Regions from separate parts of the Mesorhizobium shonense genome, predicted to be linked through region 2. Evidence: predicted binding sites of a transcription regulator. Region 2 holds the regulator's gene; each other region holds the start of a gene.
The links. The regulator PhoB, encoded in region 2, activates phosphate uptake and scavenging genes when phosphate is short. The targets are predictions, from matches to a motif close to TGTCATNNANCTGTCAT.
Positions count from the first base shown of each region.

Region 1 (2,199 bases), on a different contig from region 2:
CGGTGTGGAAGCCGAGCCAGGCCTTGACGGAAGCTTCCGCCTGCAGCCGTGGATCGAGCCAGATCGGCGTGTCGTTGTCGCAGAGCGAAAGCGCCACGGCGCCGGCGGTCGCCGACAGCGGCGCCGGCGGATGGGCGAGCGGCGGCAGGGCCTGCACGCTGCCGGGGCGCGCCATCGCATCCATGATGGCGCGAAACACGACTTGAGCGTTGAAGACGGGATCGACGAAGCCGCCTTCGATCGATTGCGTGGCGATGTCCATCAGTCCTCTCCGCGCACCATGGTGAAGAAATCGACCTTCGTGGCCGCCGTCTCGACACGCCGCTTCTCGTGCGCCGCCTCGAGCACCGCGCGCAACGGCGCGACCAGTTTTCTCTCGACCGCCTCGCGATGAGCCGGGTCCTGCCAGAGCGCGTCGGCTATTGCCGCGAGCTTCGCCTTCCCCTTGTCGCGGCCGAGCGCATAGGAATGGCCGACCTGTCCGGAGGGCAGCCGCACGGTGGCGCGGGTGACCGTCGCCTCGCCGACATTGAAGGGCGCGCCGCCGCCGCCGATCCGCCCGCGCACCGTCACCAGCCCGGTTTCCGGGCCGCGCAGCAGTTCGGCCTCGGAGGGCAGGCCGGAGCCGTTCCAAAGACGCGTGATTTCATCGGCCGCCGCATGCGCCAGCGTCGCCATCATAGCCTTCCGCTCGGCCTGCTCGCGCGCTTCCTGTCCTCGCATGGCTTCACTCCTCGCATGAAGATAATTTATCTATTGATATAGACAACTATACAAATTATACTCATCACCTAGCGAGAGTCCATGACGGGTGGATGACAAAGGAGCGTAAAAGTTTGGCGGCGGGGAAATGATCGGAATTGCGAGCAGCATTGAAAGGCGCAGCGGCGTGTCGCTGTGGCGCCAGATCGCCGACAAGATATTGCAGGGGATCGCGAGCGGCGATTTCGCCGAGAACGCGGCGCTGCCGCCCGAGGTCGCGCTGGCGGAACGCTACGGCGTCAATCGCCATACGGTGCGCAGCGCCATTGCAGCCCTGGTGCAGGACGGCGTGCTCAAGGCCGAGCAGGGGCGCGGCACCTTCGTCTTATCGCGCAAGCGGCTGTCCTATCCGATCGGCGCCCGCACACGCTTTTCGACCGGGCTGCAGGGACAGACGACCGAGCGCCACATCGCTCTGTTGTCGTCCTCGACCGAGCCGGCCAACCGGCGCATCGCCGAGGCGCTCGGGATCGCCAGGGGGGCAGCGGTGATCCGGCTGGAAACGCGCGGCGAGGCCGACGGGCATCCGGTGTCGCGGGCGACGACCTGGTTCGACGCCAAGCGCTTCGCCGGCATCGAGGCCGCGATGGCGGAGACGGGATCGATCACCGCCTCGCTCAAGCGCTTCGGCATCAACGACTATCTGAGGCACTCGACGGTGTTGTCGGCCCGTCATGCCGATGCCGACGATCTTGCCGCACTGGATTTGCAGCCTGGCGCCATCGTGCTGGTGGCGGTTGCGGTCAACGTCACGCTCGACGGCCAGCCGATCCAGTTCGCGGAGTCGCGCTTTCCCGCGGAGCGGGTGGAACTCAGGCTTTCGGCGAACGATTAGCCTTCGACGTCGTCATCCGGGGCGTAGCAGGAGCGAAGCTCCGTCGCGGAGATCCCTTGGATAAAGACGATTAAGAAAGGTACTGTGACGCCGCGTTCTTTCACACCCCCCTCTGTCCTGCCGGACATCTCCCCTGCAAGGGGGGAGATTGGCAGCTTAAGCGCCGCGCCCTTCTTCGACGTCGACAATTGGCGAAAGCCGCGCAACATCCGATCTCCCCCCTTGCGGAGGAGATGTCCGGCAGGACAGAGGGGGTGCTGTCCCGCCAGCGTTTCGGAGTGCTGCGCTGCTGAGGCGTTCTGAAGTCATAGGGTCCCAGAGTCTTCGCCCCTTGCTTCACCCTAGGACGACTCCCTTGGCGTTTTCCGCCAATCGCCGACGCAAGCCGACCTGCGAACCAGCGTCTCACCCAACCTCGATAACCGCCTTGATCAATCCCGACTTCTCATGCGCCCATCGCGCGAGATCGCGCGGCGTTCCGGCGAGCGTCGTGCGATGCGTGACGAGTTTCCCGAGCGGCACCGCACCATTGCGGATCGAGGCGGCGACGTGGTCGAAATCGGCACGGAGCGCATTGCGGCTGCCGACCAGCGTCATCTCGC
Region 1 is NZ_JBEPLM010000010.1:170,108-172,306, reverse strand. It holds gene phnH (phosphonate C-P lyase system protein PhnH) at 1-262, opposite strand, end outside; gene phnG (phosphonate C-P lyase system protein PhnG) at 262-723, opposite strand; gene phnF (phosphonate metabolism transcriptional regulator PhnF) at 851-1,597, shown strand; gene ABID26_RS24290 (zinc-binding alcohol dehydrogenase family protein) at 2,003-2,199, opposite strand, start outside.
Region 1: the regulator PhoB is predicted to act here: its motif matches at 805-821, upstream of phnF (phosphonate metabolism transcriptional regulator PhnF).

Region 2 (2,199 bases):
CCTCGAGCGCATCGGCGATCTCGCCAAGAACATCGCCAAGCGGGTCGGCTCGGTCGGCGTCAGCGCGGCGCCGCGCGACCTGTCGCATTCCATCGACTCGATGGCGCAGCTGGTGCTGATCCAGGTCCAGGGCGTGATCGAGGAGTACACCGCGGGCGACGCCACGGCGCTTGCCAAGCTCCGGAACGACGACGAGCGCGTCGACGTCAAATACACCTCCGTCTTCCGCGAGCTTTTGACCTACATGATGGAGGATCCGCGCAACATCACGGCCTGTACGCATCTCCTGTTCTGCGCCAAGAATCTGGAGCGCATCGGCGACCATGTCACCAACATCGCCGAGAATGCCTATTACGTGCTGACCGGCACCCAATTGCCCGCGAATCGTCCGAAGCAGGACGAGACGGCGATGTCGGCGCCGGCGGCCTGAGCAAAGGTGCCTGACAAATGATCGCCCCACGCATCATGGTGGTGGAGGACGAGGAGCCGCTGGGGGTGCTGCTCCGCTACAATCTCGAATCCGAGGGTTATCAGGTCGAGGTGGTGACCCGCGGCGACGAGGCCGAGATCCGCCTGCAGGAGAACGTGCCCGACCTTCTGGTGCTCGACTGGATGGTGCCGGCGGTTTCCGGCATCGAGCTTTGCCGGCGCCTCAGGATGCGGCCGGAGACCGAACGGCTGCCGATCATCATGCTGACCGCGCGCGGCGAGGAAAGCGACAGGGTGCGCGGCCTCTCGACGGGGGCCGACGACTACCTGGTCAAGCCGTTCTCGACGCCGGAATTCATGGCCAGGGTCAAGGCGCTGTTGCGCCGTGCCAAGCCGGAGGTGCTGTCCAGCGTGCTCAAGGTCGGCGACATCGTGCTCGACCGTGAATCGCACCGCGTCTACCGCAAGAAGAGCGAGATCAGGCTCGGCCCAACCGAGTTCCGGCTGCTCGAATTCATGATGCGGCATCCCGGCCGCGTGTTCTCGCGCAGCCAGCTGCTCGACAATGTCTGGGGCGAGACGATCTATATCGACGAGCGCACCGTGGACGTGCATGTCGGACGCCTGCGCAAGGCGGTCAACAACGGCCGCATGCCCGACGTCATCCGCACGATACGCGGGGCTGGCTACGCGATCCGCGAGGATTAAGTTTCAGGCACCGATGTTCTGACAGGTTATGCACTTCCAACATCCACGCTGGGGAGTAGCCGAGACGCTTTTGCTTCGTCATCCACGGGCGGAGCAAGGAGCGTAGCGACGCGGCGAAGACCCGAGGATCCATGCCGTGACTTCCACGCGCCGCGGCGGTGCAGAATTCTGCTCCGCGCCCTGCGTCCGAGGTAACGGCATGGATTCCAGGGTCTCCGCGACGGAGCTTCGCTCCTGCTTCGCCCTGGAATGACGAAGCTGCGGGGCTTTCGCTAATCTCCGGCGCCTGGCAGGACACGGAACCCAACGATCACTTCAAGGCTGATCAGGCTACGTTCTTGCCCATCCCCGCTCGCGCTTGGGCGCCCGGCGCGAAAATCTCCTGGTCGACGAAGCTCAGCGCGCGCATGGCGCAGCCTTCGCGGATCAGCGGCAATTCGTTCGGCTCGGTGTCGAAGGAGATCGATTTGGAGTGCTGGCCGCCGGCGGTCTGGGCGATGGCTTCCCGCAGCGCCGGCTCGATCAGGTCGAAAGCCGCCGCGCTGACGCCGACCATGGCGACCGGCGCCGGGTCGATCAGCGCGAACAGGCTGCCCAGCCCAAAGCCGAGCGCCTCGCCCGCCCGGCGATAGGCCTCGCGCTCCGGCCCGTCTTTTTCACGCGCCTTCGCGGCAAGAGCCCGCATGTCGGCGTCGCCGACGTCGACCGGCTCGGCGTCCTCGCTCATCTTCATGGCGCTGCGCCAGATGGCGTAGTTGCCGGCGTAGGCCTCGACGCAGCCGCGGCGTCCGCAACGGCAAAGCGCGCCGCCCGGGCGGTGGATCATGTGGCCGAACTCACCGCCGGAAGAATGGGTGCCGGTGAACAGCTCGCCCTTCAGCACCAGGCCCATGCCGATGCCGTGCGAGAGCAGGATGGCGATGAAATTGTCGCGATAGCGGTCGGGGTCGCGCCATTGCAGCGCCACCGCCATCATGTTGCAGTCGTTCTCCATGGTGGCGGGAATGCCGAACTCCTTTTCCAGGATGTCGGCAAAGGGAATGTCGGTCAAAGGCGTGATCG
Region 2 is NZ_JBEPLM010000012.1:237,245-239,443, reverse strand. It holds gene phoU (phosphate signaling complex protein PhoU) at 1-430, shown strand, start outside; gene phoB (phosphate regulon transcriptional regulator PhoB) at 448-1,137, shown strand; gene ABID26_RS27135 (ROK family transcriptional regulator) at 1,463-2,199, opposite strand, start outside.

Region 3 (2,199 bases), on a different contig from region 2:
GGCCGGCGAAGCCGTTCTCCGCCGTCAGCGGGCCCTGACCAAACACGATCGGCATCCATTCGACCGAGCCGTCCTCGGCGAACTTCGCCACATGCAACGTGCCGTCGTCGAGCAGGTTCATGTTGGCCGCGAGGTCATTGGGATTGAACTTACCAGCGGTGACGAACTTGTAGACATAGTCGAAGCGCTCGTCGTCGCCGAGATAGAAGACGACACGGCCGTCCCTGGCGACGATCGATTCGGCCCCTTCATGCTTGAAGCGGCCCATGGCGGTGCGCTTCCGCGGCACCGAATTCGGGTCGTTGACGTCGACCTCGACGATCCAGCCGAAGCGATTGGGCTCGTTCGGTTCCTTGGCGAGGTCGAAGCGGTCGTAATGCGCGCCCCATTCATAGGCGCCTTCCGGGATGCCGAGCCGCTTGTAGTTGGCGGCCTCCTTGTGGCCTTCCGGCAATTCGCCCGAGAAATAGCCGTGGATGTTTTCCTCGGCCATCACATAGGTGCCCCAGGGCGTGACGCCGCCGGCGCAGTTGTTGAGCGTGCCGATGACCTTGGTGCCGGACGGGTCGGCATTGGTCTTGACGCGGTCATGGCCGGCGACCGGACCGGAAAGCGCCATCTCGGTGGTGGACATGATGCGGCGGTTGAGCTTGCCGTCGCGCACCACCTGCCATTTGCCGCCTTCCTTGCGGATCTCGACGATGGTGCCGCCATGAGCGGCCATCTCGACATCGACCTGCTCCTTGCTGAGCGGCGCCAGCTCGGCGGCCTTCTTGCCATCCTTCTCGACGATCTTGACGATGCCCGGGAACATCAAATGCGGATTGGTATATTCGTGGTTGACGACCAGCAGGCCATGCTCGGCCGAGCCGTCGATCGGGATATAGCCGACATAGTCGTTGTTGTAGCCGAACTGCCTGGCCTGGGCCTCGGCCGACTGCTTCACCGGATCGAATTCCGGCGAATCGGCAAACAACGGATCGCCCCAGCGCAAGAGCACGTCGGCATCGTAGCCCGGGGCGACATGATGCTTGTCGTCGATGCCGGCTTCGAGCTCGTCGAATTTGAAGGCGGAGCCCTCGGTCGCGCGCGCCTCGTCGGCGGCGACGAGCGCCAGCGGGCTGACGGTGGCGGCGATGGCCGAGACGGCCAGCGAACCCTTCAGGAAACCGCGGCGCGAGAAGCGCGCGGCGATGATCTCGCCCATGGTGCGGTTGTCGGTGGGGTTGACGGACGGGCCGTCATTCTCCTCGAGCTGGCTGGTGCGGAAGCGGGTTTCAGGGGATTGGGTCATGGGCTGTCCTCTGGCTTCTTGAGGTGGCTGGAACTGTGACCCGTCGATCCCTAAAGGCAGCCGATCACATTTTCGTGACATGGCTTCGACGTACCACCCGGTGATTGGCGAAGCCGTCGATGTCGGCCCTTTCTCCCCGTCACTATACGGGGAGAAATGCCCGGCAGGGCAATGAGGGGCGGAGCCGACCTAGCAAACAGAGGCGCCGTGACGATCGCTTCAAGCAAGGACAACGCCCGGCGTGTAATGCTGATGGCCAACGCTGGCGCCGCCCCTCATCCGCCTGCCGGCACCTTCTCCCCGTATAATGACGGGGAGAAGGGGGCTGGCCGCGGCCTTCGCTCTTGTCCTCCACTGCTCGGCTTGACGGCTCCACGCGCTTGGGAAACAAGGACGGCGACGGGCGCGGCGAAGGCCGCTTCGAGAGGGGATGAAACGTGAGTTTCTGGGGCTTGACGCAGCTTGGCGTTTCGACGGTGATCTTCCTTTTTGCGGCGATGGCGGCCAAGCAATGGGGGCTGGCGCCGAGCCTGGCCAAGATCCTGCTGACCCTCGCGCTCTATTCCGCGGGCAATCTGATAATGCTCAGGCTGATCCGAGAATTCGGCATGTCGGTGTCGTTCAGCCTGTCGGCGGTGATCCAACTGGTGTCGGTGAACGTCGTTGCACTGGTCTTTTTCGGCGAACGTTTGAATGCATTGCAGGCCACCGGCGTCGTGCTGGCGATCGCCGCCGTCGCGCTGATCACGCTCGGGCCCTATATGCAGCGGCTATAGCTGGACCCTCCGAATGAAATCGACCGCCAACGCGCTGCTCAACAGAATAGAATTCCCGGTGCTGCTGGCCGGGCTGGTGATCGCCGGCGGTCTATGGGGCCTGGTCGAGCTCATGGAGGTGGCGCGCGC
Region 3 is NZ_JBEPLM010000017.1:5,542-7,740, forward strand. It holds gene ABID26_RS30155 (PhoX family protein) at 1-1,294, opposite strand, end outside; gene ABID26_RS30160 (hypothetical protein) at 1,732-2,070, shown strand; gene ABID26_RS30165 (phosphatase PAP2 family protein) at 2,084-2,199, shown strand, end outside.
Region 3: the regulator PhoB is predicted to act here: its motif matches at 1,358-1,374, upstream of ABID26_RS30155 (PhoX family protein).

Region 4 (2,199 bases), on a different contig from region 2:
GGCACTGGCCGCCGCGACAAGCGCGAGCAGCAACGGCAACGCCACACCGGTCAGGATTTCGGGGGCAAAAAACAGCGGGAAGGTGACGCGGCGCAGCCGCGCCCAGCGCGCCTGACGCGACCAGATTTCGGCGAACGTGCGCTGGCCGAGCGGCTGTTCGAAGGGCGACGCGACGAGATTGACGCGCAGTGCCAAGCCGTTGACCAGCTTGGTGGCGGCCGCGTCCTCGGCGATCTCGGCGGCTAAAGCCTGGATGCCGCCGTTCGCGTCGAGCATCGGCTTGTTCCACAACATGCTCTTGCCTTGGGCGAAGCCGAGGCCGAGCGCTTCGCCCGCATATTGCCAGCGCGCCTGCAGCGTGTTGAGGAAGGCGCATTCGACTTCGGCCCAAAACCCGTCCGGCCGCGAGCCTATCGGCGTGGAGCAGACGAGGCCGGTATCCGGCCGCCAGGCCGCCATCAGATGCTGGACATAGTCCTTGGGCATCAGCACGTTGGAATCGGCAAGGATCACCCAGTCGTGCCGCGCCGCCTGCCAGCCCTTCACGCAATTGTTGAGCTTGGGATTGGCGCTGATCCTGTCGTCGCCGACGAGCAGCCGCGCCGGAACCTTGGGGAAGCGCGCGATCGCGGCATTGATCAGCTTGACCACGGGGTCTTCGGCGCCGGCAACGCAGAAGATCAGCTCATAGCGCGGCCAGTCGAGCGAGAAGGCGCGATCAAGCATCTCCTCGGCGAACGGCTCGACGCCGCGCGACGGCACGATGATGGAGACCGGTGGCTGCTTCTCCGCGGGCGGAGGAATGATGCGACGCGCCTTCAGCCGCGACGATGCGAGCATGATGCTGGCGAAATTGGAAAGAAGAAGGGCTGACGATGCAAAGGCGGCTGCGAGAGTCAGTTCCATCGAGATCTGGTCACTCCGGAAAAGCCGCCCGCGGCCATTTCAATCAGTCGACAGAGCGCCCGAGTCGCCCGGCATGGTTTGTGCACACCAACATTGTCATGTGTCACTTAAATGACATTGTTTTTCGGCACGTGCGCTAGAAACTGGCAGGATGGCGCCTCACCTAATAACCACGAAGCGCGACAAACGTTCCCTTCGCCGGCAAACCGGAGTGACCCATGTATCGCGCCGTGACGCGCAACATCGAAGTGCAGGTCAGGCCGTTCTATCTGGAGGATCGTTCCGATCCGTCCGAGAACCGCTATGTGTGGGGCTACCAGGTGACGATCGACAACCGGTCGGACGAGTTCGTGCAGCTTATGTCGCGCTACTGGCACATCACCGACGGCCGCGGTCGCGTCGAGGAAGTGCGCGGCGCGGGCGTCGTCGGCGACCAGCCGGAGCTCAACCCCGGCGACAGCTACCAGTACACGTCGGGATGCCCGCTCTCGACGCCATCAGGCATCATGGTCGGCCATTACACGATGCGCAACGGGCGCGGCGAGACGTTCGATGTCGCCATCCCCGCCTTCTCGCTCGACATGCCGGGGACGAGGCGAACGGTGAACTAAACGCTGGGCGAGAGCGTTTTTTCTCCCCGTCACTATACGGGGACAAATGCCCGGCAGGACAATGAGGGGCAGCGCCGGACTCGTGCGATTATCTTCCAGGCATATAACAACGCTGGAATGAGAGGCGCGACCATCGCCGGACTTGGCGCCGCCCCTCATCCGCCTGCCGGCACCTTCTCCCCGTATAGTGACGGGGAGAAGGACGATCTCACTCGGCCGCGAACTCCGCCGGATCGAAGTCGTACTGCGTCGAGCAGAACTCGCAGGCGACATGGATGCCGCCGTCCTCGGTCGAGTCCTTGATCTCGTCGGCCGAAAAGCCTTCGAGGATGCCGCGGATCTTCTCGCGCGAGCAGGAGCACCGGTCGGCGACGGGCACGCCACGGAAGACGCGCACGCCATGTTCGTGGAACAGCCGGTAGAGCAGCCGCTCGGCGCCCACCGTCGGATCGATGAGCTCGGTCGGCTCGGTGGTGCCGAGCAGCGCCAGAAGTTCCCGCCAGGAATTGTCGGCCGGCTCGTGCGTCACGTCGCGCGGATCACCGTCGCCGCCGGAAATATCGGGCACGCGCATGCGCTCCGGCGCCTGCGGCAGGAACTGCGCAAGGATGCCGCCGGCACGCCATTGCTCGCGGGCGCCGCCGGGGCCCGGCGTCACCAGCTTGGCGACCGACATCTTGAG
Region 4 is NZ_JBEPLM010000004.1:196,127-198,325, forward strand. It holds gene ABID26_RS13265 (ceramide glucosyltransferase) at 1-906, opposite strand, end outside; gene apaG (Co2+/Mg2+ efflux protein ApaG) at 1,125-1,517, shown strand; gene ABID26_RS13275 (Hsp33 family molecular chaperone) at 1,726-2,199, opposite strand, start outside.
Region 4: the regulator PhoB is predicted to act here: its motif matches at 1,007-1,023, upstream of ABID26_RS13265 (ceramide glucosyltransferase).